One region of the Pseudarthrobacter sp. SSS035 genome, then DNA from elsewhere that is predicted to be linked to it. Evidence: predicted binding sites of a transcription regulator. Region 1 holds the regulator's gene; the other holds the start of a gene.

Region 1 (14,663 bases):
CTGTAGCTCTGTCCACGGACCATTTCCATCAGACAGGTACTGCATCTAGTTTGTGAGGAACTTTCGTGGGTTCAGTTATTAAGAAGCGTCGCAAGCGTATGGCCAAGAAGAAGCACCGCAAGTTGCTTCGTAAGACCCGTCACCAGCGCCGCAATAAGAAGTAGAGATACTTCGACAAGCGTGAAATGCCCGTTGCCTTCCCGGCAGCGGGCATTTTTTTGTGTCTGGTGCCAGCGGCTGTGCCTCGCCGTCGCTTAGACACGTCCGAAAGGCGCTCCTACGGTCGCTGAGCGACCTTCGTCCCGCGTTCGGCCGCGATGCGCTCCTACGCGAGGCGCAGCAGCTGGCGGGCAGTGCCTTCTACGCCCGGGGGCCGCGGATGCGGGCGAAGCCTTTCCAAAGTCCGTAAATTACGCCGCCGGCCGTTGCTGCCTTGAGCCCCAGGGTGGCGGCGCGGCGGCCGGAACGGAAGTCGTAGACCGGCCAGTTGTTGTCCCGCGCGTGGCGGCGGAGCCTGGCATCGGGGTTGATGGCTACCGGGTGCCCCACCAGGGTCAGCAGCGGGATGTCGTTGTATGAGTCGCTGTAGGCCCAGCACCGCTTGAGGTCCAGGTCTTCGGCGTGGGCCAGGGCCTGCACTGCCACTGCCTTGGCGGAACCGTGCAGGATGTCGCCCACCAGCCGGCCGGTGTACATGCCGTCGGCAACCTCGCCCACGGTGCCCAAGGCTCCGGTCAGGCCGAGCCTGGTGGAAATGACCGCGGCAACCTCGATGGGGGTTGCGGTAACCAGCCAGACCCGCCGGCCCACGCGCAGGTGCTGCTGCGCCAGTGCCTTGGCGCCGGGCCAGATCCTGGACGCGATCATTTCGTCGTAGACCTCTTCGCCCAGGGCCTTGACGTCCTCCACGGTGATGCCTTCGGCGAGGGTGAGGGCGGAGTCGCGGACAGCGTGGACATCGTCCATGTTCTCGCCGCGCGCCACAAATTTGAACTGCTTCCACGCGAACCCCGCGGCCTGCGTCAGGGTGAAGGCGCCGCGTTGGTGCATCTTGCGGGCAACATGGAAGAGGCTGGCGCCCCTCATGAGGGTGTTATCGACGTCGAAGAAGGCGGCTTCGCCGGTCTGCATCAACGCATCCGGCTGGGTCACCACAGCGACGTACTTCTCCTCGGGCATGTCCACGAGTCTAGTCAATACTCGGTGACCAGGATTTCAGTGCAGCACGAGTGCCAGCGCTCGCCCGGATACCCGCGTCGCCGTACGCCTCGCCGTCGGCCGCAGTCCTCTGCCCTGCTCTCTGCCCTGAAGGGCGATACGGTTAATGCATGGCAAAACCCGAGGTAGTCCTCATCACCAAAGCAGACTGTCACCTGTGTGCAGGGGCGCGCGACGCCGTCGGACGCGTTACTGCATCGCTGGGACTCGGGTGGACGGAACAGCAGGTGGACGAGCTGCCGGAACTGCGTGAGCGGTACGCGGAGGAAATCCCCGTAGTCCTGGTGGATGGAATCCAACGCGATTTCTGGAAGATCGACGAAGCCCGGCTGGAGCGCGTCCTCAAACGCGCCATGGCCCAATAGGAAAGCGGCCACGCAGAATGACACCGGCTTTGTTGGCACCAGCGGCGGGGCTCTAGAGTGGAGTCACGACGCGATGGAATGGAGGGGATAGTGACTTCACTGGATTCATCTCCCCATGCTGTCCAAGGTGCAGAGGCTGGCCACAGTACACAGCCCGTCCATGGCGCCGAGTCCACCAAGCAAATACCGCCCGCAGCAGTGGCCCGGCTGACCATCTACCTGCGCGCCCTTAACACGCTGCTGTCCGACGGCATCGAACGGGTATCTTCGGAATCGCTGGCGGAAGCGTCAGGAGTGAGCTCGTCAACCCTGCGCAAGGACCTTTCCTATGTGGGTTCCTACGGCACGCGCGGAGTGGGCTACGAAGTGCAGTACCTGAGCCGTCACATCTCCGCGGCCCTGGGGCTGACCCATGACTGGAAGGTCGCCATTGTTGGCGCGGGTAACCTCGGCAAGGCCCTGGCCCGTTACGGCGGCTTCGAGTCCCGCGGGTTTGACGTCGTGGCAATTTTCGACGCCGACCAGATGGTGGTGGGCAATGAGGTGGGCTGGCTGCGCGTCAGCGACGCTGCGGACATGGAGGCCGTGTTGCAGCGGACGGGCGCCAACATGGTGGTCCTGGCACTTCCGGCCCACGTGGCGCAGGCCGTGTGCGACCGCGTGGTGGCGGCGGGTGTCCACAGCATCCTGAGCTTCGCCCCCGTTATGCTGCAGGTCCCCGAGGGCGTCAACCTCCGCAAGGTGGATATGGCCACTGAACTGCAGATCCTCGCCTATCACGCACAACGGGCGCAGACCCCAGACCAGACCGCCTAGTTCGTCGGCGGCTGATGGGGCCCACGCCCGTTAGGGTGTGGATGCGGCTCGTTGGTACTACTGCCCGTAGGGGTTGCCAGGCGTGGTGCCCGGGGCGCCGTACGGGTTAGCGAACGGCTGCTGCTTGCGGAAGTACGGGGCCGCGGCCGGCAGGTAGAGCAGCACGATAGCTGCGATCCCGGCCAGCGTCCCCACGGTTCCGAGGCTCGGTGGTCCGAAGAGGCCGAAAATGGACAGTGCCGCGAAAACGGTGCCGAGGATGCGGGCCCAGTTCTTGCCCTTTCGGACGAAGAACGCCACCAGCGCGTACAACCCAGCGCCGATGATGGCGAAGACCACGAGCGATCCGGCGAGGACACCCTTGAAATCGTCGAAGGCAAACTCCGTGCCGGTAGCGCCACCGCTGCGCATGGCGTCTTCGAAGGCGCGGCGCATCGCCGGGTCATCGAGCATGCCAATGCCCATCAGCAGGCTGATGACATACACAGCACCCGCGCCGATCAGCAGCCAGAACGAGATGTTGACCAGCTGGGGAATCCCGTTGGATCCCGCGGCCTGCGGCTGTTCGGACGGGTACTGCGCGTAGGGGGACTGTCCGTACGGCTGCTGGCCATAGGGCGGAGGTGTGGGCTGGCCGAACTGCGGCGGGGTGTTCTGCCCATACTGCGGGGCGTTCTGCCCGTACTGCGGCGCCGGGGGAGTCTGCTGGCCATACTGCGGGGCGTTTTGCCCGTACTGCGGCGCCGGCGGCTGGTTGCCGGGCTCGGGCTCGTTCGGGACGGGAGGCGGGACGGGCGTGCTCATGAGCGGTCCTTTGCAGGTCGGATGTCAGTTCGGCTGCTGGGTGCAGTCCAACTGGCCTGCCCCCAGTACGGCTTAGTTCCCACCGTACCCCCGGCGCGTGCCGCGGGGGATCATTCCGGAGAGGTATTCCCACAGAACTCAGCGGGGTTGCGCAAGACTGTGTTTCTACTGGATCCGGTCTACGCGCGGCCCTTGACGGAGTTGAACCAGGCCTGCGAGTTCGGCAGCCACATGAGCACCGTTGCCGCGGCGCTGATGAGGAAGCCCAGCCAGTTGTTGCCGATGCCTTGGCCCATGCCGCCGCCGCCCACGCTGCCGCCAAGCACGGCGAGCACCAGCGAAACGCCGGCCACGATGGTGAGCGCAAGTCTTGCCCATTCCTTGCCCTCCTTCATCTTCAGGACCAGGACAATCTGGGCCGCCGCCAGGGCCAGTGCCACCAGGACCAGAAGGAGGATCACCGCAGCCAATCCGGGCGCCACGGTGAACATTGCAAGGGTGACAAGCCCTCCGAACAGGCCGCCCAACACACCCAGCATGCCGCCGATGAGCCAGATCCAGTACGAGACCTTGAGCTCGGTGGGCAGCCCGGTCACGCTGAACATGCCGGAGAACCCGGCCTTGGGCATAACGTCGTTGAAGTTGCGGGGGCCGTCGGTTGGCATCTCAAAGCGGAAGCCGCCCGGCTGGCCCGGCTGGTTGTATGGCTGGCCGGGCTGGTTGTATGGCTGGCCGGGCTGCGGGTAGGCCTGTCCCGGCTGGGGATAAGTCGGGCCCGGCTGCGGGTAGGCCTGCGGCGGCTGGTAGCCCGCCGGCGGAACACTGCCGGCAGGGGGAACGTTAGTGACAGGCGGCTGAGAGATAGGCGGCTGGGCGCCGGGCGGCTGGGCGCCGGGCTGCTGGGGCTGCTGTGGCTGCGGTACTTCACTGTTGCTCATGGGTCTCACTGTAGACCGCGTGTCCGCCTGTATCTAGGGGATTAAACAAAGCGCCCCGGCCGCCAGATTCCGGGGAAGTGGCGGCCGGGGTGCTTCGGGAGAAAAGCTAGGCTGCGGGCGCGATGAACGCGAGCTCCAGATTGACGGCAACCTTATCGCTGACCAGCACGCCGCCGGCTTCCAGGACAGCGTTCCAGGTCAGGCCGAAGTCCTTGCGGCTGATGGTGGTTTCGGCGGAGACGCCGGCGCGGGTCAGGCCGAACGGGTCCACGGCCACGCCGTTGAACTCGGTCTCGAGGGCAACGGCGCGGGTGACGCCCTTGATAGTGAGGTCCCCGGTCAGCTCGTAGCTGTTGCCCTTGGCCACGAGGCCGTTGGAGACAAAGGAGATTTCCGGGAAGGTCTCGACGTCGAAGAAGTCTTCGCCGCGGACGTGGCCGTCGCGGTTGACATCGCCGGAGTCGAAGCTGGCGGTCTGGATGGTGGCGCTGATCTTGGAATCGGCCACGTTGTCGGCGAGGTCCAGGGTTGCCGCGGCATCCTTGAACTGGCCGCGGACCTTGCTGATGCCTGCGTGCCGGACGGTGAAGGCGATCTCGCTGTGCGAGTTGTCGAGGGTCCAGGTGCCGGTGGTGACGTCTGCGGGAAGAGCCATGGTGTTTCTCCTTGGGTTTGTCGGGTGGTGCTTCCGGATAGCTTGACGCTTCATCTGTTGAATCATCAACTATCCGCTGCATCCAGTATAAACATGCGTTTGCATGTTTTGTTCCCGGTTCCGGAACATTTTTCCAAAAATTTGAGTTCTACTGGATGTAGAAGATTTCGGATCGCACGCCATCTTTGAGAAACTGGTAAACATGCCCCAATCCACTGTCCATCTGCTCCGCCACGGCGAGGTCCACAATCCTGACCGCGTTCTGTACGGCAGGCTGCCCGAATTCCACCTCTCCGAGCTAGGCCGGGAAATGGCGCAGATGCTCGCCGAACACTTCGCCGAACGTGCCGCGCGCGGGGCCAGGATCGTCTATCTTGCGGCGTCGCCGCTGGTCAGGGCGCAGGAAACAGCGGCCCCCACGGCAGAGGCGCTTGGTCTGGAACTCCACACGGACAGCCGCATCATTGAAGCGGAAAACTACTTCCAGGGCATGAAGGTCACCAAGGCCGAGCTCCGGAAGCCCAAGCACTGGCCCCACCTGGTCAACCCGTTCCGGCCGTCCTGGGGCGAACCGTACAAGGCGCAGGCCGCGCGCGTTATGTCAGCTGTTGAGGACGCCCGGCTCCGGGCCATCGAACTGGCCGCCGGCGACTACGGAACCGGCGGCCCGGAAGCCATCATGGTCAGCCACCAGCTCCCCATCTGGGCCACCCGCCTCAGCGCCGAAGGCAGGCCGCTGTGGCATGACCCGCGCAAACGCGAGTGCACGCTGACGTCCATCACCTCCCTGGTGTTCGACGACGACGGCTCGCTCCTGCGCGTTGAGTACAGTGAGCCCGCTGCCGTACTTCTTCCCGGTGCCGCCAGCACCCCCGGAGCCTGACATGGCTGACCCTCGCGCAACATCCCGCGCAATTTCAGGCACGGCGTCCCGCCGTGCCGTTCTCGCGGCCGGCGGCGCCGCCCTGACCGCCCTGACCCTGGGGCTGTCCGCCTGTGCGCAGGAAGACGCCCTCGCCAAGCAGGCCAAGGCCGGCGACAACAAGAACTACGTGGCCGGGGACGGCTCGGTGACCGAGTTCACCGCGGCGGACCGCAAGGCCGCCGTCGCGATTAACGGCACGCTGTTCAACGGCACCCAGATAGCCCCAGCGGACTTCCAGGGCAAGGTGACCGTCCTGAACTTCTGGTTCGCCGCCTGCGCACCCTGCCGCGTTGAAGCACCCATCTTGGAAGAGCTGCACCAGGACTTCAAGGACCAGGGCGTGCAGTTCTTTGGCGTCAACCTCCGCGATGAAAAAGGCACCGCAGAGGCCTTCGACAAGACCTTCAACCTGACCTACCCCAGCTTCGACGACAAGAACGGCGGCGTGCTCCTGGCCGTCTCCGGGCTGGTCCCGCCGGGTGCGGTCCCCACCACTCTTGTCCTGGACAAGCAGGGCCGCGTTGCCTCCCGCGTGCTGGGCGAAATCCAGAAGGGCACCCTCAAAGCCCTCATCACCGCCGCCGTGGCAGAGTAGCGGCGGCCCCGGACCGTGAACAGCCCTTTCGCCGAAACCATCCTGAACGGCTCGCTCCTGCTTGCCATCCCGGTGGCGCTGCTCGCCGGTCTGGTGTCCTTCCTGTCGCCGTGCGTGCTGCCCCTGGTGCCCGGCTACCTGGGCTACGTCACCGGCTTGAGCGGCGTGGACCTGGAGAAGCAGAAGCGCGGCCGGATGCTGGCGGGCATCGGGCTTTTTGTGCTGGGGTTCTCGGTGATTTTCGTGCTTCTGGGCGGCGCGTTCGGCCAGCTCGGCACCCTGATCACCGGCTCGCAGAATGCCTGGATCACCCAGCTGCTGGGGCTCCTGGTCATCCTCATGGGCGTGGTATTTATGGGCGGTTTCGGCTGGCTGCAGCGTGATGCGAAGATCCATGCCAAGCCGCCGGCCGGCCTGTGGGGCGCGCCGTTGCTGGGCCTCACGTTCGGCCTGGGCTGGGCCCCGTGCATCGGGCCCACCTACTCTGCCGTCCAGCTCCTGAGCCTGTCCGGCGGTTCCTCCGCAGCCAAGGGTGCCTTACTGGCATTTGTCTACAGCCTGGGCCTGGGCATCCCGTTCCTGCTGATCGCCCTGGCAGTGCGGCGCGGCATGGGCGTGATGTCCTTCTTCCGCACGCACCGCCTGGCCATCCAGCGGATCGGCGGCGGGATCCTGGTGGTGCTGGGCCTGCTGATGGCCAGCGGCGTCTGGGGCACCTGGGTCACCGAGTTGCAGTACTGGTTCCAAACCGATGTGAAGTTGCCGATCTGATGAGCGAGCGCGTGAAAGCAAACAAAAAGTCCCCGGCACCCGTTGCCGCCGCCAAAACTGAGGCGGCGCTGCCAGTCCTGGGGCCGGTGGAGATGCTGCGTTGGGCCTGGACCCAGCTGACCAGCATGCGCACGGCGCTGTTCCTGCTGCTGCTCCTGGCCGTCGCCGCGGTGCCCGGATCGCTGTTCCCGCAGCGCCCGGCCAACCCGTCCATCGTGACGCAGTACATCAAGGACAACCCGGACTACGGGAAGCTGCTGGATATCCTGCAACTCTACGACGTCTACTCCTCGGCCTGGTTCTCGGCCATCTACATCCTGCTGTTCATCTCGCTGATCGGCTGTGTGGTCCCGCGCGCCATCGCCCACTACAAGGCGATGCGCTCCCAGCCGCCGCGGACCCCCAAACGTCTCTCCCGCCTTCCCGAGTACGGCACACTGGTGGTTCCCGCCGACGCCGGCCTCCCGGCGTCGGACGCCATCCGCAGCGCCGCCGGGGTGCTGAAGAAGCGCGGCTACCGCGTTGAAGTGAGGGACGACGGCGCGCGGCCGTCTTTGGGTGCCGAGCGCGGCTTTGCCAAGGAAGTGGGGAACCTGGTGTTCCACACGTCGCTGATCGGCGTGCTGGTTTCGGTGGCCGTGGGCGGCCTGTTCGGCTACAGCGGCCAGCGCATCCTGGTGGAGGGCGACACCTTCGTGAACACCCTGGTGGGCTACGACCAGTTCACCCCCGGCACCAACTTCCAGTCCAGCCAGCTGCAGCCGTATTCCATTCAGCTGGACAAATTCGACGTCTTGTTTGACCGCGAATCACCGGGCAAAATCGGTCAGCCCATCGACTTCAACGCCGAAGTCACCACCCGGGAAACCCCGGACTCGCCCGCCAAGCAGGAAGTCCTGAAGGTCAACGATCCCGTGACCCTGGGCGGCACCAGCATCTACCTCACCGGCAACGGCTACGCGCCCGTGGTGACCATCCGTGACGGCGCCGGCAACGTGGCCATGCAGGGTCCCGTGGTGGCCAAGCTCCAGGGCGACAACTACTACTCGTCCCTGGTGATCAAGGTCCCCGACGCCCGGCCCGACCAGCTGGGCTTCGTGGGGTTCTTCCTGCCCACGGCGTTTATCACCGAGGAGGGCGTGTCCTTCAGCGGCGATCCGGACCTGTTCAACCCGCAGCTGACCCTGAACTCCTACTTCGGGGACCTGGGCCTGGACGCCGGCTCGCCGCAGAACGTCTTTGAACTCGACGTCAGTGACCTCACGCCGCTGAACGCCCGCAACCTGGACGCCGGCGGCATCACCCTGGCTCCGGGCAGCACCTACACCCTGCCGGACGGCAAGGGCAGCATCAGCTTTGACAGCGTCAAGCGGTACGTGGGCGTGGACATCCACCACAACCCGGGCCAGCTCTACGCCCTAATTTTCGCGCTGCTGGCCGTGGGCGGCCTGATCGTCTCGCTCTACGTCAACCGGCGCCGCGTCTGGGTGCGGACCGGGACCCACGAGGACGGCCGCACCATGGTGGAGTACGGCCTGCTTGCCCGCGGTGAGGACCACCGGCTCGCCGCGGAAGCGGTTGCCGTCAGGAAGCTGCTGTCCGAAGAGTGGCAGCTTGCGGATTCCGATTCCGGCGAATCTGCTGACGGTTCCGATTCCAGCGTCACCCAGCAAACTCCCAGCCGCCAGGGCGATAATGGCGCAGACTCTGTCACCACCCCAGCGGGCCCCACCGGGCCGAAAAAGGACCAGTAATGCCGTTCGCCATCAACGAAACCATGGGCCAGTACAGCGAGCTGTTTATGCTGCTCGCCGCCGGCACGTACACCGTGGCCTTCATCGCCTTCGCCTGGGACCTCGCGAAGAGCAGCAAGGCGCTGCGCGCCATTGACCTGAAGGCGGCCGAGGTTGCCGGGACCAAGGTGCCCGCGATGGCCGGCGCCGGTGCGTCTGCTGGTTCTGCCGCGGCAGCCGGCAATGTGGCAGCGGACAGGGTGGACTCGCACCTGGCCGGACCTGTGGGCCGGGCCGAGCGGCCGTCGTCGTCCGTGGCCAAGCGGGGCGGCGACGCTTCCGGGGCAGGGCAGACGGCCGACGCCGATATGCGCTATGCGGCGGAACGCCGCGTTCCGGCGCGGGTCGCCGTTGCCCTCACCGTCCTCGGCGTGCTGATCCATGCCGCCGGCGTCATCACGCGTGCCGTGGGTGCAGGCCGGGTGCCGTGGGGCAACATGTACGAGTTCCTGACCACCGGCGCCTTTGTGGCCGTGGCGGTTTTCCTGCTGGTGCTGATCCGCCGCGACCTGCGGTTCCTGGGCACGTTTGTGGTGGGCCTGGCCATCATCATGCTGGTGGCCGCCTCGGTTGCTTACTGGACCCCCGTGGGCCACCTGGTCCCTGCGCTGCAGAGCTACTGGCTGATCATCCACGTCTCCATCGCGGTGCTCTCCTCCGCGCTCTTCACCCTCACGTTCGCCATGTCCGCCCTGCAACTCGTGCAGTCCCACCGGCAAAAGACGGTGGCAGCCGGTGGTGCGGACAAGCTTGGTTTTATGCGCCTGGTTCCGTCGGCACTGAGCCTGGAAAACCTGTCCTACCGCATCAACGCCATCGCCTTCATCGGCTGGACCTTCACCCTCATGTTCGGTGCCATCTGGGCTGAAAAAGCCTGGGGCCGGTTCTGGGGCTGGGACACCAAAGAAGTCTGGACGTTCGTGATCTGGGTGGTCTACGCGGGCTACCTGCACGCCCGCGCCACGCGTGGCTGGACCGGCACCCGCGCCGCGTGGCTGTCGATCGTCGGCTACCTCTGCGTGGTCTTCAATTTCACCATCGTCAACCAGTTCTTTAACGGTCTGCACTCCTATTCGGGCCTCTGAACTGGGGTTTCTCCGGCTCGCCTTGGCAACAGTGCACTGATACGCCAATCGATGTATGAATAAGGGTGTTGCCCCGCAGACGGTGATGCTACCTTGGTGGGAGTTGTCAGTGATGAAGCTCGCAGACAGCTAGTTGCGTTTTTGCCGAGGTGCCCATGAACTATGTCCTCGCCGTTGACGTCGGGACCAGTTTCACCGCCGCCGCCATAGTCCGAATTGATCACGATGCTTCACGCGTTCCGGAGAGCCTGCCGCTGGGGCTCCGCGGAACGGCTGTGCCTTCGGTGGTCTACTACCCCGAGGAAGGCCCCATCCTGGTGGGGGAGGCGGCCGAGCGCCGCGGCCTTGACACCCCGGAGCGCGTGGTGCGGGAGTTCAAAAGGCGGGTCGGAGACGACGTCCCCATTGCCGTCGGCACGCTTTCCCTCCCAGCTGAGGACGTCTTCGCCACTATGGCCCGATGGGTCGCAGACCGGGCTGAAGAACGCGAGGGAGCCCCGCCGTCGGACATTATCCTTTCCCACCCTGCCTCCTGGGGTGTGCACAGAACGCAGCTCATCCTCGCTGCCCTGGCCTCAAAAGACCTGACCAAGGTCACGCTGATCAGCGAACCGGAAGCAGCGGCGCTGCACTACGCCGCCCAGGTGCGGGTGGAGGCTGGCAGTACCATCGCCGTCTACGACCTCGGTGGCGGGACCTTTGACACCGCCGTCCTGAAGAAAACGGACGCCGGCCACTTTGAACTGCTGGGCCGGCCCGAAGGGATCGAGGGGCTGGGCGGCGCCGACTTCGACGCAGCCGTCCTGCGGTACGTTGCCGATCACGCCGGGCAGGGCCTGGCCGATCTTGACCCGTCGGCGCCCGGCGCCCTGGCGGCCCTGTCGCGCCTGCGGCGGGAGTGTGTGGAAGCCAAGGAGGCGCTGTCCGCGGACAGCGAGGCGAGCATTTCGGTGCTGCTGCCGGGAATCCAGCAGCAGGTGCGGCTGGTCCGGTCCGACTTCGAGGCGATGATCAGCGAGCCCATCCGGGAAACAGTGGACGCCCTGGAGCGTTCCCTGCAGGACCTGGGACTCACGCCGGACGACCTATCCGCGGTGCTTCTCATCGGCGGCTCATCGCGCATTCCTCTGGTGGCACAGCTGATTTCGGAGCAGCTGGACCGGCCGATCGCCGTGGACGCCGATCCGAAGTCATCCATCTGCCTCGGCGCGGCGGTTGCCGCTCTCCGTGCCCAGCCGGAGGGGGCCGCGCAGCCCGCTGCCCTGACCGCACCGCTGGCTGACGCCGTCGTGCTCACGCAGGCTGACGGGCATCATGGAACTGCTGGCCGACGAGCCAGCTGGTCCCGGCATGCCGACGCCGGTGCTGCAGCACTCGCCGTCGGCGCCCATGCCGCCGGCGCCCATGCTCCTGGGCGCAAGGGCGGCGCGCACGGGCCACGTCCGACCGTGCGGCTGACTGCGGTAGCAGCGGTAGTGGCGCTCTTCACCGGGCTGACAGCGACTGCAGCCCAGAGCCCGGACGGACTCGGCAGCCTCTCGGCGATGCTCGCCCCGCCGGCAGATGCGGCGAAGGACACCCCAAGCGCTGCTCCTCCTGACGGAACCGGCGGACCTGGCTCCGGTGGCCCCGCGGCAGGAGCAGGCGCGGCGCAGCTACCCGTGCAGGGGATTGAAGCCAGCGCTCAGCTGCAGGACAGCGGCGCGCCGGCCGGTTCCACGGGACTGGACATTGTTGCCTCGTCCACCAGCAGGCCACTTACCGAAGCAGTCCAGCCAGCCGCCGGCGGGGCCGCTGCCGGGACGGGCACGTCTGGTGAGCCTGCACAGGGTTCCGGAGGCTCCACCCCGGGTCCGGTGACCAACCCGACGACAGAACCGGCGCCGGGCCCGGTCCCATTGCCCGTCGATCCTGTACCTGATCCGACCACTGACCCGGCCCCGGATCCCACGACCGATCCGGCTCCGGATCCGACCACCGACCCTGCGCCGGATCCGACCACTGATCCGACCACTGACCCGGCGCCGGATCCGACCACCGACCCTGCGCCGGATCCGACCACTGACCCGGCTCCCGATCCGACCACCGACCCGGCTCCCGAGCCGTCGTCGGCACCTGCGCCGGAGCCCGATCCGACAACGGCCTCTGCGCCGGTGCCCGACCCGTTCGCGGAACCGTCCCCCACCACGGATCCTGTTCCAACCACCGAACCGGCGGTCTGAGGCATGGCCGCCGATCATACGCAGCCCGAACGGGAACTGCACGAGGCAGGGACCTCGGCTCCCGCCGGAGCCGCTGACATGGCGCAGCAGTTGCGGGGCGAGAATGCGGCAGTCCGTGAACTCCTGCTGGCGCTGTCCGTGGGGTTCACCTTGCCCGGTCCGCTGCCCGGTGAGCTGGCGCACAAGCTGGAAAGCCCGGACAGTCCGGGCCTGGACGGCGTGGTAAACCGCGCCGAGGCCTCGGGCCTGCTGCTTGCCGACGGGACCGTCGTCGGCCCCGCGCAACACGCGCTCCTGAACGGCACCCCCACAGCCCGTGTGCATGCATTGCAGCGGGAACTCGTCGGTTTTGTTTCGGCCGAGGGCCGGCCCTTCGGCGACCTTGCCCGCGAGCTGGCGAGGGGCGGACTGTCGGACCCGAGGGTCGCCGACGAACTCGAAGCCATAGCGGACAAAGCGCTGCCGCACAACCCCGGTCTGGCCGCCCAGCTGTACAGCGAAGCGCTGCTGGCAGGGGCGAACGAACTGCGCATCGCTGCCCGCCGCGCCCAGGCCGCAGCCGCCACGGGCGACCTCGACGCCGCCGGCCGGATTATTGACGGGCTCCTGGTGAGCTCTGATCCGCCGGATGTCAGACTTGGCGTGGATGTTGCTGCTTCCGTCTGGGCACAGCGCGGGCTGCTGGTCCGCAGTGCCGACCTCTATGCCTGGCTTGGTCCGGCGAACATGGGCCGGTCCGCCCCGCTTGCCGCGGTGGCCATGATCGGCAGCGGCGACCGGGCAGGCGCGGAAGAGGCCTTTCCCGCCGGGTCGGCACCGGTGTCGCCCACCTTACTGGCGGTGGCGCTTACGCAAACGGGCAAAGGCGTGATGGAGTCGATGGAGCGGGATCCACACAAGGGCCTTCCCCTGCTGATCCATGCTTCGGACATGCTCAACGCGTCCGGTTCAGCGCTGCCCCTTCCGGACACCCCTGGAGCGTTGGCCGCGTTACTGGCCCTCCACAGCGGTGAATCCCACGTCGCGGACACCATCATCCGCTCCGCCGTCGCAGCCAGACAGGGCGGTGACGCCGCCAAGCCACGGCTCCACCTCTTGCAGGCGTGGTCGGCCATGCAGCAGGACGATGCTGGCGAAGCACGGCTAGCCATCAACGAAGCCTCCAAAGCCAACCACTGGCCGCTGGTGCCCAGGGACGAGTTCCTGTGCGCGGCCCTGGAAGTGGGCCTTGCGCGGCGCAGCGGCGACGTCCATGACCTGGTGATGGCCTGGGAGCGCGCCCGCGAAGCGATGCTGCACTCCGCCGTCGACCTTTACAGCCTGCTGCCGTGGGGCGAACTGATGATTGCTGCCGCCCGGTTGCGGGAGACACGGCGCGTCGCGCACTATCTGGATGAAGCGTGGGCTCTGCTGACCAAGCTGGGGGAGCCGCCCCTGTGGGCCGTTCCGCTTCACTGGGCGGCGGTCCAGGCTGCCCTGCTGAACAAGAGCCCGGCCGACCTTGCCCCGCACGCAGCAGCGCTGGTGCGGGCCTCGGAATACAGTCACATGGCCGCTGTGTTCGCCGCCGCAGGCAAGGCCTGGGTCAGCGTCCTCGCCGGCCGGTTCCAGGCGACGGATGTGGAGAACGCAGCCCGGGGACTGAAAGCGGTGGGCATGCCATGGGAAGGGGCCCGGCTGGCAGGACATGCGGCCGCGCAGGCAGACGAGCGCAGGGACATGGTGCGGCTCCTTGCCTGCGCCAGGGACCTCCACCCGCAGGGCGGACCCACCGGGCCGCCCGACGGGCTGTCACCGGAAGTACGCCGCAGCGCCGCCGAGAACAACCATGGCGCGCACCCTGACGCCTCGGGCCTCAGCGAACGCGAAAAGGAAGTGGCGCGGTTGGTCCTGGAAGGGAAGACGTACCGGGAAATCGGCGAAGCCATCTACATTTCCCCCCGGACCGCTGAACATCACATTGCCAGGATGCGGCGGAGGCTTGGGGCCGAAAACCGCTCCGATCTGCTGGTGCGCCTGAGGCTGGCGCTAAGTGCAGATCATCAGGGCCCGGACTGAGCCCTGCTGCCCCTAGCCACGAAACAGGCAAACCCCTAATGCGGGGCATCCGGGTACGGGGACACAACCCGATGCCCGGCCCCTACGAAGGACCTTAGGTTTGATTTAAGCCCGGCACCGAGGCCTGGCGATCCACAACTCCGAGAAGATTTGAGGACCATCCAATGCCTACACTCGCAAACCAGCTCGTCCAGTTCCTGATGGGCCTGTTCAACAACCCCGCCGCTGCACAGGAGTTCCTGAACGATCCGGAGCGTTCACTCGAGGGTGCCGGCCTGCGCGAAATCTGCTCCGCCGATGTTGACGCCGCTATGCCGGTTGTCCTGGACTACGCACCCATCACTGTCAACGCTTCTTCCTTCGACCGGGAGTACAACACCGGCGGGAACACCTCGTGGACCGGCGGCAACGGCGGCGC
Region 2 (14,663 bases), 1.0 Mb from region 1:
GTCCCGGCGGAGGATGTCATTGCGGGTGTCGCAGCCGTTCCGGTCCACGTCCAGCCAGGCCTGGCCGAAGGCCTCCCGCTGGTAATTGTCCGTGGGAGCCCGTCCCTTGACGGAAAGCCGCTCGAGGGCGGTCAGGGCACTCCCCTGCGGTACAGCGTGCACCGGGATCACGGGCTTCATCCAGGTCCCGTCGAAAACAGGCGCCTCGCGGGGCCCGGCGATTGCCGGTTCTGCCGCAGCGAACTGGCCCGCGGTGAAAAACCACCCCGCGGAGCCCACTGCAGACAGGGCCAGCACCGCCACCAGAGCCCAGGCCTGTCTCGAGCGGCGGCGGGCACGGCGGTAGGCACGCCAGCTGACGGTCATGGGCAACCGGCTCTTCCGGAAATGTAATGCACCAGAAGAGCCTAGGCCACCCCACTGACACCCATGCGGTTATCCACAATGGGGAGGACGAGTGGCCCGGGTGATCCGCCTACTGCTATGGCCGGCTACTGCTCCCGGGCTACGCGGCGCAGGTCTTCTTCGGCAACCTTGAGGAGCCCTTCGAGCTGGCGCACGCGGTGGTCGCCGACGTCGCCGGAAGCCCGGGACGCGCGGGCCTGCTCCAGGAGCCTGATGGCTTCTTTGTGGTTGGCCTTGGCGACGTCGAGGGCGTGTTCAAGGGTGGTCTCGTGGAGAGTCTCGTTATCCATGCCACCAGTGTGGTCCCGATTCCCGGCTGATTCCAGCGAATCAGCCGGGAATATCGGGCAGCCAACCCGCAAACGGCCTAGACGGCGATTGCGGCCAAGGCAGCAGCGGCTTCCTTGGCGGGGAAGGACGGCGGGTTGACGCCGGCCATCTCTTCCATGACCCGGACTACCTGGCAGCTGTAGCCGAACTCGTTGTCGTACCAGACGTAGAGGATGACATTCTTGTCATTGGAGATCGTGGCGAGACCGTCCACGATGCCGGCACGGCGTGAGCCGACGAAGTCCGTGGAAACAACCTCCGGCGAATCGATGTAGTCGATCTGCTTGCGCAGGTCCGAATGCAAGGACATCTGGCGCAGGTAATCGTTCACCTCATCCTTGGTGGTTCCGTTTTCCAGGCTCAGGTTCAGGATCGCCAGCGAAACGTCCGGCGTGGGGACCCGGATGGAACTGCCCGTGAGCTTGCCCAGCAGTTCGGGCAGGGCCTTCGCCACAGCGGTGGCCGCTCCGGTTTCCGTGATGACCATGTTCAGCGCGGCGGAGCGGCCCCGGCGGTCGCCCTTGTGGAAGTTATCGATCAGGTTCTGGTCGTTAGTGAAGGAGTGGACCGTCTCCACGTGGCCGTGGACCACACCGAACTTGTCGTTGATGGCCTTCAAGACCGGGGTGATGGCGTTCGTGGTGCAGGACGCTGCGGACACGATCTGGTCCGTATCCTCGATGCTGCCGTGGTTGATGCCGTGCACGATGTTCTTCAACGCGCCTTTGCCCGGTGCGGTGAGGAGAACACGGGCAACACCCTTGCTCTGCAGGTGCTGGGACAGGCCCTCAGCGTCGCGCCAGCGGCCGGTGTTGTCCACAACGAGCGCATCCTTGATGCCGTAGGCGGTGTAGTCGATCGTGGCGGGGTTCTCCGAGTAGATGACCTGGACCTGGACACCGTTCGCGGTGATGGTGTTGGCGTCTTCGTCCACACGGATGGTTCCCTCGAAGGAGCCGTGGACGGAGTCGCGGCGCAGCAGGCTGGCGCGCTTGGTGAGGTCCTTGTCCGAGCCGCGGCGCACCACGATGGCGCGCAGGCGCAGGCCGTGGCCGCCGCCTGCCTTTTCGATGAGGAGGCGCGCCAGGAGGCGGCCGATCCGGCCAAAGCCGTACAGCACAACGTCGGTGCTGGTGCGGTCATCGCCGCCGCGCTTGCCCACTACCTCGGCAAGCTCGGTGCGGAGGAACTCTTCCAGGGTGGCGCCGTCGCCTTCTGCCTTGAACTTCTCTGCCAGGCGGGCGACGTCGATGGCCGCCGCACCAAGTTCCAGCTGAGCCAGGATGTTCAGCAGCGGTGCGGTCTCTTCGAGCAGGAGCTCGGTGTTGCTCATGCGGCGGGCGAAACGGTGCGCCTTGAGGATGTTCATGGTGGACTTGTTGATCAGGCTGCGGCCGTGAATGCTGGTCACCACGTTGTTTTCGCGGTACAGCCGGCCAATCACCGGAATCATGGCCTCGGCGAGAGCCTCCCGGCCCATCCACGTATCAAGACAAGAATCTGACGTCTGGCTCACAGAACTACCTTCCTCGGTTCAGCCGCATACGTCGTCGTACGCGGTTGGCGGCCACCTGATGTTGTCCAGGGGCTCTGGCACCGGCAGGATGCGGTCCATCCCGGGTGCCGTGGAGAAGCGTAAAGAAAAGCCACCGGCTGCGAACGCAGACCCGGCGGCAGAACTTCTACGTTCGCTCTCTATTCTAGGCTGGAGCAACACCGCGGACCGCCGCAACCGGCGTGAAATCACTCACATGCGGGGCAGGTCCGTGCCCGGCGGGTGGTGTTGGATGGGTTGACCGATACGCCGGGTTCTGTGCTCCCGTGCCGTTACCAGCGCGGGAGTAGCGGCCATCCATCTACGGACGCCGTTGCCGACGCCCTCCAGCGGCCTACCCGGACACTCGGGCGGGCAGCCCTCAAACGTGTCCTGTCTGGCCTTGCTCCGGGTGGGGTTTACCTAGCCTTCCCGGTCACCCGGGAAGCTGGTGGTCTCTTACACCACCGTTTCACCCTTACCTGCTGAGCCTCCGTTGCCGGAAGACGCAGGCGGTCTGTTCTCTGTGGCACTGGCCTGCGGGTTACCCCGAGTGGGCGTTACCCACCACCCTGCCCTGCGGAGCCCGGACGTTCCTCGAGCCACTTGCGTGACGCGCGGCCGCCTGGTCAACCCATCCGCAGCCAGTCTACCGCCGGAAGGGGGCACCGCCGTCGCCGGTAGGATCGTACGGTGCTGATTCTGCTTCCCCCCTCCGAAGGCAAAACCCCCGCAGTCCGCGGGTCCGCCGTCGACTGGCCGTCACTGAGCTTTCCGGAACTCAACACCTACCGGGCCAAGGTCCTGGAGGCGCTGGGGACGGTGAGTGCGCATGAGGATGCCCTCGCGCTGCTGGGCGTCGGCGCATCGCTGCAGGACGACGTCGAACGCAACACCCGGCTCCACGCCGAACCGGCGGCACCTGCGCACCAGATCTATTCTGGCGTTCTGTACGACGCACTCGGCTACAGAACGCTGACCCCGGCGCAGCGCCGGAAGGCCGATGTTTCGGTGCTGGTGATCTCGGCCCTGTGGGGTGCCATCCGCTTCGCCGACAGTGTGCCCGCCTACCGGCTGTCGATGGGAACGGCACTGCCCGACGTCGGCCGCCTCGCCTCGTTCTGGAAGCCGCAGATTTCGGAAGCCCTCGCGGAGTCCGTGTCCGGGCACCTGCTCGTGGACTGTCGCTCCAGCACGTATGCCGTGGCATGGGCACCGCCGCCGGATCAGACGGTGGCTGTCAACGTATTCACCGAGGTCAACGGTGTACGCAAGGTGGTCAGCCACTTCGCCAAGCACACTCGCGGCGAGCTGGCACGGCACCTGCTTGCCCGCCGCGGCAACGCCCCGCAGACCCCGGTACAGCTGCTGAAGGCCACACGCGAGAAATGGGACGCGGAGTTGGTTGACGGTTCAGCGCGGAAACCGCACGCCCTGAACATCATCCTTCCCAACTAGGTAGCAGCAGATGTCGTTATGGGCGCCCGTAACGACATCTGCTGCGACCTACTTGGACTGCTAGGCAGTTGGGGCGGGCGTGTTCCACTCGGCGGAGCGCACCAGGATGGCACCCGAATCCGGGCAGAACACAATGTCGTCTTCGGCGGCGGCCTTGATCTCGGCGAGGTCTCCGGGGCTCAGCTTCATTCCGGAGGCCTCGGAGGTTCCGTGGAACAACCGGGCGGCGCCCACTCCCCGCTTGGCCAGCGTCTTTTCGTAGACAGCCAGCATGCCGGCGTCGAGTCCCTCTGCGAATTCGGCACGCTTGCCGCGGACAACGGTCGCTTCAGCAGCCACTTCGGCCAGGGCTGCATCGAGTTCGGCGCGGATGCCGCCGAACGAACCCTGGACGTTGTCCACGATGAGCTGCTGGGCAGCCTGACGCTCGCGCAGCGAATCGAGGCGTTCCAGGACTTCCAGCTCCACGTCTTCAAGGTCGGAGCGGCGCTTGTTGAGGGAGGCAATGTCCTTTTGCAGGGCCACGAGGTCCTTTGACAGCCCCGTTCCGCTGTTGAGCCGGGTTTCGTCCCGTTCGATGCGGGAGGCGACCTGTTCGACGTCGGCCTCGGCGCGCTTCAGCTCGGCTTCGGCGTCATGGACGGCCATCTTGGCGGAGCCGAGTTCACCGTTGGCGACGGACAGGGCAGATTGCAGGTCCTCGATCCGGGGATCGGTTTCCAGGGCGCGGCGGCGGTTGGACAGGGACCTGAGTTTTGCGTCCAGCCCCTGCAGTTCGAGCAACTTCAACTGTTCCGCCGGTGCTGCCTTGGCCACTATTTACCTCCGCTAAATCCAATCCGGCCGAAGCCGGGCACCGTATCGGCGCTGTATAGACTCTAGACGATATGAAGTGAAGGGTGCAGGTTCCGCCCGTCCGGGGTCGGCCATTATCGCCGGGCGGCCCCGCAGCGCCGGCTTGAGTGTAGGTCGCGTCGTCTGTGGGGGTGGGTGGCGCTGCGGGGCCTGATTCCCGGCGGTCATGTTCTGCGTCCCGGACGGGCAGGGAGAGAGTGGGATTCAAGGCTGGTGGGGGCCGGGGCCTTCTGTTTCACAGGGGTCCGTGGGTTGCCATTGACAAGCTCCCTTGGCCTGACGGCTCCGCGGGGGTGCAATGGTAGTGCCACATGTGAAGTTTGGGAGGTCCCGGCTTATGTTTGAGCATACTTTCATCGGGCTGGATGTTCACGCGGTCAACGTTGTGGGCCATGCACTGAACCCGGCCACCGGGGAAATCAGCAACCACACGATGCCCGCTGACCCTGCCATGGTGCTGGAGTGGGTCCGCCGGTTCGCCCCGCCCGTCAAGGTCGTCTACGAATCGGGACCGACCGGGTTCGTCCTGGCCCGGTACCTGCGCGCGGCGGGCATCAACTGCGTGATTGCGGCGTCCTCGAAACTGCTTCGCGCACCGGGTGATCGGGTCAAGACCGACCGGCGGGATGCCCGGGTGTTGACTGAGATGCTCGCGGTCGGCTCGGTCACCGAGGTGCGGATCCCGGCCCCGGAGGAAGAAGCGCTCCGGGACCTGTCCCGGTTGCGTTCGGGCACGGCCAAGGACCTGGCGCACGCCCGCCAGCACGTGAACGCGATCCTGCTGCGCCACGGCATCCGCTACCCCAAGGACACCAGATGGACGAAGGAACACAGCCTCTGGCTGCACCGTCAACACTTTGAGGAACCGGCGCTGCAGTTCACCTACGAGGCCGATGTCGAGCAGGCCGAACTCCTCGCCGGGCACCTGAAACGCATCGACAAACAGGTGGCCACCACGGCCGCTGCATGCCGCTACGGCCCAGTGATCAACGCATTGATGTGCCTGCGTGGCATCAAGGTCACGACCGCGTTCGGGTTGGCCGTGGAGATCGGGGACTGGACCCGCTTCACCGGTTCGTCTATAGGCTCCTACCTCGGGCTCGTGCCCAGTGAGGAGTCCTCGGGCCAGTCCCGGCACCAGGGCCCGATCACGAAGGCCGGGAACACCTATGCCCGCAAGCTCCTCATCGAGGCCGCCTGGCAGCACCGGCGCCCGTACACCCGGCCTGGCGAACGGCTGATCCGCCAGCTCGATCTCGTCGCCCCGGCAACCCGGATCCGCGCCCTCGAAGGAAACCACCGGCTCCACCGCAAGTGGGAACACTTCGATGAACGGCACAAAATGCCGGTCAAGGCCAACACCGCGATCGCCCGCGAACTCGCGGGCTGGTGCTGGTCACTGGCCGCCCCGCTTCAACAGGGAGAACGCATGAACGCGGCCTGAAGACGTGCCCCCGGAACGTGGTGAGATGCCGCGGCAGCACACGGAACTAACTCGAGATCGCGCTATGAGCAGACGGGTTCAAACCGTCGCCGCTCGATTCTAGACACCGATAAGCTCCAGCCGAACAAATCGTCATGCGGTAACCAACCCGCGAATGTCAGCCTGACACTGCAGTCGAGAAAGACTCGCCAGCACCCAGACCACGACCTGCCGGCACACGATGAGCGGCCCCCGGAACCAAAAGCCTGGAGCCGCTCACCTCTGCCCCTTGACAACCGGACCTACATATCAGCGCCTGGCGTGCTCCCCTGCCTCGCTACGTCCCCACCGGCTCCCAAACCTCGCTGCGCTCGGTGTGGGCCCGGCGACGGACTTCGCACGCCAGGCTTAGCCAGGAGTCAGAATGAAGTCCCACGGATCGCTGTTGGTGGTGCTTACCTGGATCTCGACGTCGTGGCCCTGATCGGCGAGCACATTGCCCAGTGCCGACGCCGCGGCAGGCAGCCAGAGCCATTCGCTGGCGAAGTGCGAAACGTCAATCAGGTACGGCCGGCCGTTCACTGCCGCTTCGCGGGCTTCGGACGCCGGATGGTGCCGGAGGTCGGCGGTGACATAGACGTCGGCATTGTTGGCCCGCACCTCGTTGAACAGGGAATCCCCCGCCCCGCCGCACACGGCTATGCGCCGCACCAGCCCATCCTTATCCCCGGACACGCGGACTCCCCCGGCCACCGACGGCAGGATGCCGAACACCCTGGCTGCGAAATCGCCCAGGCTCATCACGTCCGCCAGATCACCCACGCGTCCGATGCCTTCCTCGGGCAGGCCGTTCGCGGCAACGGTCAGCGGGACGACGCCCTCCAGTCCCAGCGCATCAGCCAGGACGTCGGAAACGCCCCCGACGGCGGAATCACCGTTGGTGTGGACGGTCAGGAGCGCGGTGCCAGACTCGATGAGACGGTGGATGGCCTGCCCCTTGGCGGTGGTGGCGGCCACGGACGTGACGCCTTTGAGGAGCAGCGGGTGGTGGGTGATCAGGAGCTCGGCACCCCATTCCACGGCTTCCTCGATCACCGTGAGCGTGGGATCAACGGCGAACATCACCCTGGTCACGGGCGCTGACGGGTGGCCGGCCACGAGCCCTACTTCGTCCCAGTTTTCGGCCAGCGACTCGGGCCAGAGTTCCTCGACCGCCAGCAGAACCTGGCCCAGCGTGGGAGCAGCCGGACCATCCGCTGCAGCGTCCTCCCCGGTAAGGGTGCCGTCGTCGTGCTTGTCCGCATCTGTAACGCCGGTGTCTGCAGATTCCATAGTCTCAGTTTTACCCCATCGGGCCGTTTGCCCGGCATCTTTCAAAGTCTCGTAGGGTGGTCAGGGAATCATCCGGCGCGCTCAACCATTGAAGAGGTCATGAAAACTTTTGTTCTTGGCGGGGGCTGCTTCTGGTGCCTTGATGCTGTCTACCAGAAAACCAAGGGAGTCTCCTCGGTGATTTCCGGCTACACGGGTGGCCATGACCCCCGGCCTGACTACTACTCCGTCTGCGGCGGGACCACGGGCCATGCTGAGGTCGTGGCGGTCACTTTCGACGAGTCCGTCATCCCGCCCGAGGTCATCCTGGACATGTTCTTCGCGCTGCACGATCCCACCACGCTCAACCGCCAGGGCTACGACGTGGGCACGCAGTACCGCTCGTCCATGTTCTATGAGAACACCGAGGAGAAGATTCTCTTCGAGGAAGCCATCGAACGGAACCAGGCCCTGTGGTCGCACCCGATTGTGACCGAGGTCAGCCGGCTGCCACGGTTCCATGTGGCGGAAGACGTCCACCAGGACTATTACGCCAAGTATCCCGAGCAGGGCTACTGCCAGGTGATCATCAATCCGAAGCTCGCGAAGGCCAGGAAATATTACTCTGCATGGCTTAATGCTTAGCAGCGGCCGCTCAGCCATCGTTAGGCTGACCTCAGCATTCACTCTTGAGAGATAGGCATATCTACATGGCACGGATCTATGACGATGTAACGCAGCTGGTCGGCGGCACTCCGCTGGTCCGCCTGAACCGGCTCACCGAGGGCCTGGGCGCCACTGTGGCGGTCAAGCTGGAGTTCTACAACCCGGCCAACAGCGTCAAGGACCGCATCGGCGTAGCCATCGTTGACGCCGCCGAGAAGTCCGGCGCCCTCAAGCCCGGCGGCACCATTGTTGAAGGCACCTCCGGCAACACCGGCATCGCCCTGGCCATGGTGGGCGCTGCCCGCGGCTACAAGGTCATCCTGACCATGCCCGAGACCATGTCCACCGAACGCCGCGTTATGCTGCGGGCGTTCGGTGCCGAGATTGTGCTGACCCCGGGTTCCGAGGGCATGCGCGGCGCCGTGGAAAAGGCCCAGGAAATCGTTGCCAACACGGAGAACTCCATCTGGGCCCAGCAGTTCGCCAACGAGGCCAACCCTGAGATCCACCGCACCACCACCGCCGAGGAAATCTGGTCCGACACCGACGGCAAGGTGGACATCTTCGTCGCCGGCATCGGCACCGGCGGCACCGTCACCGGCGTCGGCCAGGTCCTGAAGGAACGCAATCCTGACGTCCAGATTGTGGCCATCGAGCCGAAGGACTCCGCCATCCTGAACGGCGGCGCTCCCGGGCCGCACAAGATCCAGGGCATCGGTGCGAACTTCATCCCGGAAATCCTGGACACCAACGTCTACGACGAAGTCCTGGACGCCACCCTGGAGGATTCCGTCCGCGTCGCCCGTGAACTCGGCGTCAAGGAAGGCATCCTCGGCGGCATCTCCTCCGGCGCCATCGTCTGGGGTGCCCTGGAACTGGCCAAGCGTCCGGAGAACGCCGGCAAGCTGATCGTGGCGGTTGTCTGCGACTTCGGTGAGCGTTACATCTCCACCGTGCTCTATGACGACATCCGCGGCTGATCAGTCCGTTGTCGCCCCGTTTCCTGTAGAAAGAACTTTGTGGGCTTTTTCGCAAGACTGAAGGAAGACCTCGACGCCGCCCGGTCACACGACCCGGCGGCTCGAGGTTCTTTTGAGAATTTTTTCGCCTATTCTGGGCTGCACGCCATCTGGATCCACCGGCTGACGCACCGCATGTGGCAGACCCCGGGGCTGCGGTTCCCGGCGCGACTGGTGTCGCAGCTGGGCCGCTTCCTGACCGGAATCGAGATCCATCCCGGCGCCACGATCGGCCGGCGCTTCTTTATCGACCACGGCATGGGTGTGGTCATCGGCGAGACCGCCGAAATCGGCGAAGACGTGATGATCTACCACGGTGTCACGTTGGGCGGCCGCTCCCTGGCCAAGGTCAAGCGCCACCCCACCATTGAGGACCGGGTCACCATCGGTGCCGGGGCCAAGATCCTGGGACCCATCACCATCGGCCGGGACAGCGCCGTGGGCGCCAACGCCGTGGTGGTCAAGGACGCGCCGCCGGAATCGATTGTCACCGGGGTGCCTGCCAAGTGGCGCCACCGCGATGCCCAGCGCGAAACCAAGCCCGCAGTGGATCCAGCCGAGTACGACATCGAATACCGGATCTGACCCTTCGCTGCAGCCTCTACCCGGCAACACGCTTCAGGACTGCCATGACCACCGCGTCATAGAGCCGGTCCGGCAGGACGCGCCGCAGGCCCAGAATGGCTGCCGCTCCCCTGCCCACCGGATACCGGGTCCGGGGACGCGCGGCCGTGGCCGCGTGCAGTACAGCCGCAGCAATCACCGCCGGCTGCGTTGACGTTTCCGGCCTGTCCGTGGACGCCAGGACATCCGCCATGTGCTTTGCCTGGGCAGCGTACGGCCCCTCGCCGCTGCTGGCCAGCAGCCCGTCAGCGGAAATCCGGCCCCATTCGCTGAGCGTACTTGCCGGTTCAATGATGGCGACGTCGATGCCGTGCGGCTTGAGTTCCAGCCGCAGTGCATCGCTCATGCCCTCCACGGCGAACTTCGTGGCGTGGTACCAGGCACCAAGGGGTTCGTAGAATTTTCCGCCGATGGACGAGATGTTGATGATCCTGCCCCGGCCCGCACTCCGCATGGCCGGCAGGACCAGCTGGGTCATTCTGGCAAGGCCAAAGACGTTCACTTCGAATTGGCGCCGGCCTTCGGCCAGATCCACGTCTTCCAGCGCCCCATAGGAGCCGTAGCCGGCGTTGTTGACCAGAACGTCTATCCGCCCGCGCTCTTCCAGGACACGGCCGACGGCGGCACGCATCGAATCGTCGTCCGTCACGTCCAGTGCCAGGACCTGGACGCCAAGCGCTTTCAGCGGCTCCATCCTGTCCACGCGGCGGGCGCCGGCGTAGACGATGAAGCCATGGCTGCTGAGCTTCTTCGCCGCCTCGAAGCCGATACCCGTGGAGGCTCCCGTAACAAATGCGACTGGCTTGGGCATTCTGACTCCTTGGATGGACGGACACCGCGGCTGCTGCGGGAAACGCCAACGGCCGGCAGCTCCCAGAATATCCGGGAAGTGCCGGCCGCAGGGCTTGCAGCTTGATGCAATCAGAGCATGGGGATCAGTGCGTGTCCACTGCTTCGATTTCGGACTTGTCCTCGCCCCACAGGGTGTGGAACGTGCCCTCGGCGTCAACACGGCCGTAGGTGTGCGCGCCGAAGAGGTCACGCTGGCCCTGGATCACTGCGGCCGGCAGACGCTTGCGGCGCAGGCCGTCGTAGTAGGCCAGCGACGAGGAGAAGACCGGCACGGGGATGCCGAGCTGGACGGCGGTGGAGACCACGCGGCGCCATGCGGGCAGGACCTCGGCGATGGCCTTCGTGAACGCCGGGGCGAACAGCAGGTTGGCCGGCTTGTCCTCGGCGGCGTAGGCGTTGGTGATTTCCTTGAGCAGCTCGGCACGGATGATGCAGCCGCCGCGCCACAGCGAAGCAATCTCGTCCAGCTTGAGGTCCCAGCCGTATTCCTTGGCTGCCGAGGTCAGCATGTCCAGGCCCTGGGCGTAGGAAACCAGCTTGGACGCGTACAGCGCCTGGCGGACGTCCTCAACAAAGGTGTCCGGAACGTCGACGGCGATTTCCTCACCGGCGAGCAATTCCTGGGCGATCTTGCGCTGTTCGGACTGCGATGACAGGGCGCGGGCGAAGACCGACTCGGCGATGCCCGATGTCGGGGAACCAAGCTCCAGCGCGGAGATGACCGTCCAGCGGCCGGTGCCCTTCTGGCCTGCTGCATCCACCACAACATCGACGAACGGCTTGCCGGTGCGGGTGTCAACGTGGCCCAGGACCTCGGCGGAGATTTCGATCAGGAAGGAGGCGAGCTCGCCCTTGTTCCATTCTTCGAAGATCTTGGCCTGGTCTGCGGGTTCGATGCCGGCGCCGGAGCGGAGGAGGTCGAAGGCTTCGCCGATGACCTGCATGTCGGCGTATTCAATGCCGTTGTGGACCATCTTGACGAAGTGGCCGGCCCCGTCGGTGCCGATCCAGGCGCAGCAGGGCTTGCCGTCGACGTGCGCAGAGATCTTTTCGAGCAGCGGGCCGAGGGCGTCGTAGGACTCCTTGGAACCACCGGGCATGATGGACGGGCCGTTCAGGGCACCTTCCTCACCGCCGGAGACGCCGATGCCGACGAAGTGCAGGTCCTTCTTCGCCAGCGCGGCTTCGCGGCGGCGGGTGTCCTCGTAGTGGGAGTTTCCGGCGTCGATGATGATGTCGCCGGCTTCCAGCAGGGGTTCAAGCTGCTCGATGACCGAGTCAACCGGCTTGCCGGCCTTGACCATGATCAGGACGCGGCGGGGCTTCTCCAGCGAGTCAACAAGTTCCTGCAGCGTCTCGGTACGGACGAAGTCGCCGTCCGTGCCGTGCTTTTCGAGCAGCGCGTCGGTCTTTTCGACGGACCTGTTGTGCAGGGCAACGGTGAAGCCGTTGCGGGCCAGGTTGCGGGCCAGGTTGGCGCCCATCACCGCAAGGCCGGTGACACCGATGTGTGCAGACATCAAAACTCCAATTTCGTTGTGCAATGGATGTGCAGATGGCTCCGCGTTCGCTGCGAAGCACGCTGTCACGAACCGATGGATCCTAATAAAGCATATATATTCAATCGGCTTGAGGGAAGCGGTGCCCACTTTGTGGAACGGGGCCAGTCAATCCCAGTTTAGGCTTGAGTCCATGTCGACCAGCCTGCACCACCGTGCCATCGAGAACCTTGGCACGCGGATCATCACGGGCGAGCTGCCCACCGGACACATCATGCTGGCCGAGCACCTTGAGGAAGAACTGCAGGTTTCGCGTTCCGTGGTCCGCGAGGCCGTGCGGGTCCTCCAGTCCCTGGGCCTCGTGGAAACCACGAAGCGGGTGGGGATCCGGGTGCTGCCGCCGAGCCGCTGGAACCCCTTCGATTCCCAGGTCATCCGCTGGCGGCTGTCCAGCGACGCCCGCGGCGCCCAGCTGCGGTCACTGATCGAACTGCGTTCCGCCGTCGAGCCCGCAGCTGCCGAGCTGGCCGCGAACAATGCCCCGGCGCAGCTCCGGCGTGAGCTGGTGGACATTGCCCATGCCCTGCGCGACGCCGGCCACTCCGGGGACGCGCAGAAGTTCCTGGAGCTGGACATCGCGTTTCACTCCGTCCTCCTCTCCGGATCGGGGAACGAAATGTTCGCCAACCTGATGGGGCAGGTGGCGGAGACGCTGACGGGGCGCACGGTCCACGGACTGATGCCGGACCACCCCCATGAGGGGGCGCTGCAGTGGCACGTCGATCTCGCCGAAGCGGTTGCCGCCGGGGACGCCGCCACCGCCCGGGCCGCTTCTGAACAGATCATGCGCCGCACGACCTCTCGGCTGTCCGGAACGTGGACGGACCAGCCCAGGGTGTTCATCCCGGTCCGCCGGGCTTAAGCGCGAAAGGATCCTTCTATGGTTGTCAAGCGTGGCCGGGGTCTGGGTTTGCGGCGTTGAGTATTCGGTAGATCCGTCGGGCGAGATAGCGTTTCAGGCACCGGCGGATCTCCTTTTTTGTTCGTCCTTCGGCTTGGCGTTTCTGGACGTAGTCGATGGTGGCGGGCTCGAAGGTCATCCGGCTCAGGGCGATGATGTGCAGGGCCTTGTTCAGGGTTCTGTCGCCCGCCGCGGTTGAGTCTGTGCCGGACGGTGTTCCCTGACGAGGCGTGGATAGGGCTGGCTCCGGCCAGGGACGCGAAGGCGGCCTCGGAATGGACGCGTCCCCGGTGGGACCAGACGCTCAGGCAGATGGCGGCCGTGACGGGACCGATCCCGGTCTCCTTGAGGAGGGGTGCGGCTTCGCTGATTTCGACCAGTCCGGTGATTTGGTCGTTGTTGGTTTTGATGTCCGCGTCGAGTTCGGTGATGTGTTTGGCCAGCCGGACTGCTTCGGCGCGGGCAACGGACTGAGCCAGCGGTTCTTCCCGGGCCCGCCAGCGGGAGGCTTCGGTGATCTGGGTTCCGGTCAAGGGTTTGCGCGCATCCAGGCCAAGGTCGTTGACCCGGAGCAGGGCGGTCAACGCGTTCACGCCCCGGGTACGGTCGGTGGTCATGGATTCCCGTGCGGTGACCAGGATCCGCAGGGCAGCTCGGACTCCTTCGTTCAGCCGTGGCTGGCGCAGTTGCTGCTCATCCAGGGGCAGGACGGCTGCGGCGATCCGGTGCGCGTCGAGCGGATCTGATTTGCCGACCCCGTGATGGGCTCGGGCATCCATGCGCGCGGCTTCGGCGACCGTGTAGCCGGCGGCGTCGACGGAACCGGCCAGCAGAGCGCCGTAGGAAGCAGCACCCTCGATCACCCACAAGGTCGCCAGATCAGCGCCGGTGCGGCGCGCGACCCAGGCGATTGCGCGGGTAATGCCGGCCCCGGTGGTGGGGAAGTCCCGGGTGGCGGTCAGCTCACCGGTGTTGCCGGTGATGATGGCGTAGACATGGTTCTTGGCGTGCGTATCGACGCCGACGACAAAAGGGCGGGAATGAGCAACGATAGTCATAGCGGTTCTGGCACCTTCCTCTATTCGCGGATATGGTCAGGGCCGTACACGGCCGGTACCAGTCCGGGTAGAGGTCACTTCGGAACAACACTGTGACGAGCCACGCCCCCAAAGAGGCGGACAACCTTCTGATCAAGTTACCGAGGTGGGCCGGGTGGTACCGGCCGCCAACCCCGCGGATGGACAGATCCATTCAAAGACACCCCTTGCAGGGCCAAACACTTAATGAGTCACATCCCACGGGGCTGAACGGCCAATACCCACTCTGCCAGCCAGTCCCAGACCAGCCACCACAATCCTCACAGACACTTAAGCCCCCTTGAGCGAGGACTCAAGCGTCCGTTCGCGGCCAAACACTCAGCTATTCCGGTTGGAAGTTGAGGAGGACTTTTCCTGATGCGGCGGAGTTTTTGGCGGTTTCGAAGGCTTCGAGTCCTTGGTTGAGGGGGTATTCGTGGGTGATGACGGGGCCGATGTGCAGGGTGCCGTCGGCGAGGGCGGTGATGACGTCGTCGATCTCGTTGTTGAAGCGGAAGGATCCGCGCAGGTCCAGTTCCCGGGTGATGGCCAAAGCGATCAGGACCGGCTGGGGTCCGGTGGGCAGCAGCCCGACCATGACCACGGTCCCGCCCCGCCCCGCGCCCTGAATGGCTGAGGCCAGGCCGTGG

Evidence for each region. Region 1 encodes Rex, which represses fermentation and respiration genes when NADH is low (regulators of the CRP and FNR family bind a similar motif). Its sites were predicted from a motif close to CTTGTGAANNNNTTCACAAG; they were not measured.
Region 2: MUN23_RS18130 (glyceraldehyde-3-phosphate dehydrogenase) is a predicted target of Rex. The motif match lies at 2,470-2,489, and genes of this name have one in related genera.

Annotation. Positions count from the first base shown of each region.
Region 1 covers NZ_CP096882.1:2,883,191-2,897,853, forward strand. Annotated here, with positions in the region: gene MUN23_RS13275 (30S ribosomal protein bS22) at 66-164, shown strand; gene MUN23_RS13280 (HAD family phosphatase) at 361-1,179, opposite strand; gene MUN23_RS13285 (glutaredoxin family protein) at 1,329-1,583, shown strand; gene MUN23_RS13290 (redox-sensing transcriptional repressor Rex) at 1,674-2,399, shown strand; gene MUN23_RS13295 (hypothetical protein) at 2,457-3,203, opposite strand; gene MUN23_RS13300 (hypothetical protein) at 3,383-4,141, opposite strand; gene MUN23_RS13305 (YceI family protein) at 4,248-4,796, opposite strand; gene MUN23_RS13310 (histidine phosphatase family protein) at 4,999-5,679, shown strand; gene MUN23_RS13315 (TlpA disulfide reductase family protein) at 5,681-6,316, shown strand; gene MUN23_RS13320 (cytochrome c biogenesis CcdA family protein) at 6,332-7,087, shown strand; gene MUN23_RS13325 (cytochrome c biogenesis protein ResB) at 7,087-8,841, shown strand; gene ccsB (c-type cytochrome biogenesis protein CcsB) at 8,841-9,965, shown strand; gene MUN23_RS13335 (Hsp70 family protein) at 10,121-12,187, shown strand; gene MUN23_RS13340 (LuxR C-terminal-related transcriptional regulator) at 12,191-14,245, shown strand; gene MUN23_RS13345 (IniB N-terminal domain-containing protein) at 14,410-14,663, shown strand, end outside.
Region 2 covers NZ_CP096882.1:3,905,715-3,920,377, reverse strand. Annotated here, with positions in the region: gene MUN23_RS18140 (HNH endonuclease family protein) at 1-366, opposite strand, end outside; gene MUN23_RS18135 (hypothetical protein) at 492-695, opposite strand; gene MUN23_RS18130 (glyceraldehyde-3-phosphate dehydrogenase) at 773-2,251, opposite strand; RNA gene rnpB (RNase P RNA component class A) at 2,520-2,906, opposite strand; gene MUN23_RS18120 (YaaA family protein) at 2,963-3,727, shown strand; gene MUN23_RS18115 (zinc ribbon domain-containing protein) at 3,788-4,543, opposite strand; gene MUN23_RS18110 (IS110 family transposase) at 4,920-6,026, shown strand; gene MUN23_RS18105 (Nif3-like dinuclear metal center hexameric protein) at 6,414-7,337, opposite strand; gene msrA (peptide-methionine (S)-S-oxide reductase MsrA) at 7,437-7,961, shown strand; gene cysK (cysteine synthase A) at 8,027-8,962, shown strand; gene epsC (serine O-acetyltransferase EpsC) at 9,002-9,586, shown strand; gene MUN23_RS18085 (oxidoreductase) at 9,603-10,436, opposite strand; gene gndA (NADP-dependent phosphogluconate dehydrogenase) at 10,561-11,997, opposite strand; gene MUN23_RS18075 (FadR/GntR family transcriptional regulator) at 12,170-12,898, shown strand; partial or broken gene MUN23_RS18070 (IS110 family transposase) at 12,924-13,995, opposite strand; gene MUN23_RS18065 (L-idonate 5-dehydrogenase) at 14,357-14,663, opposite strand, start outside.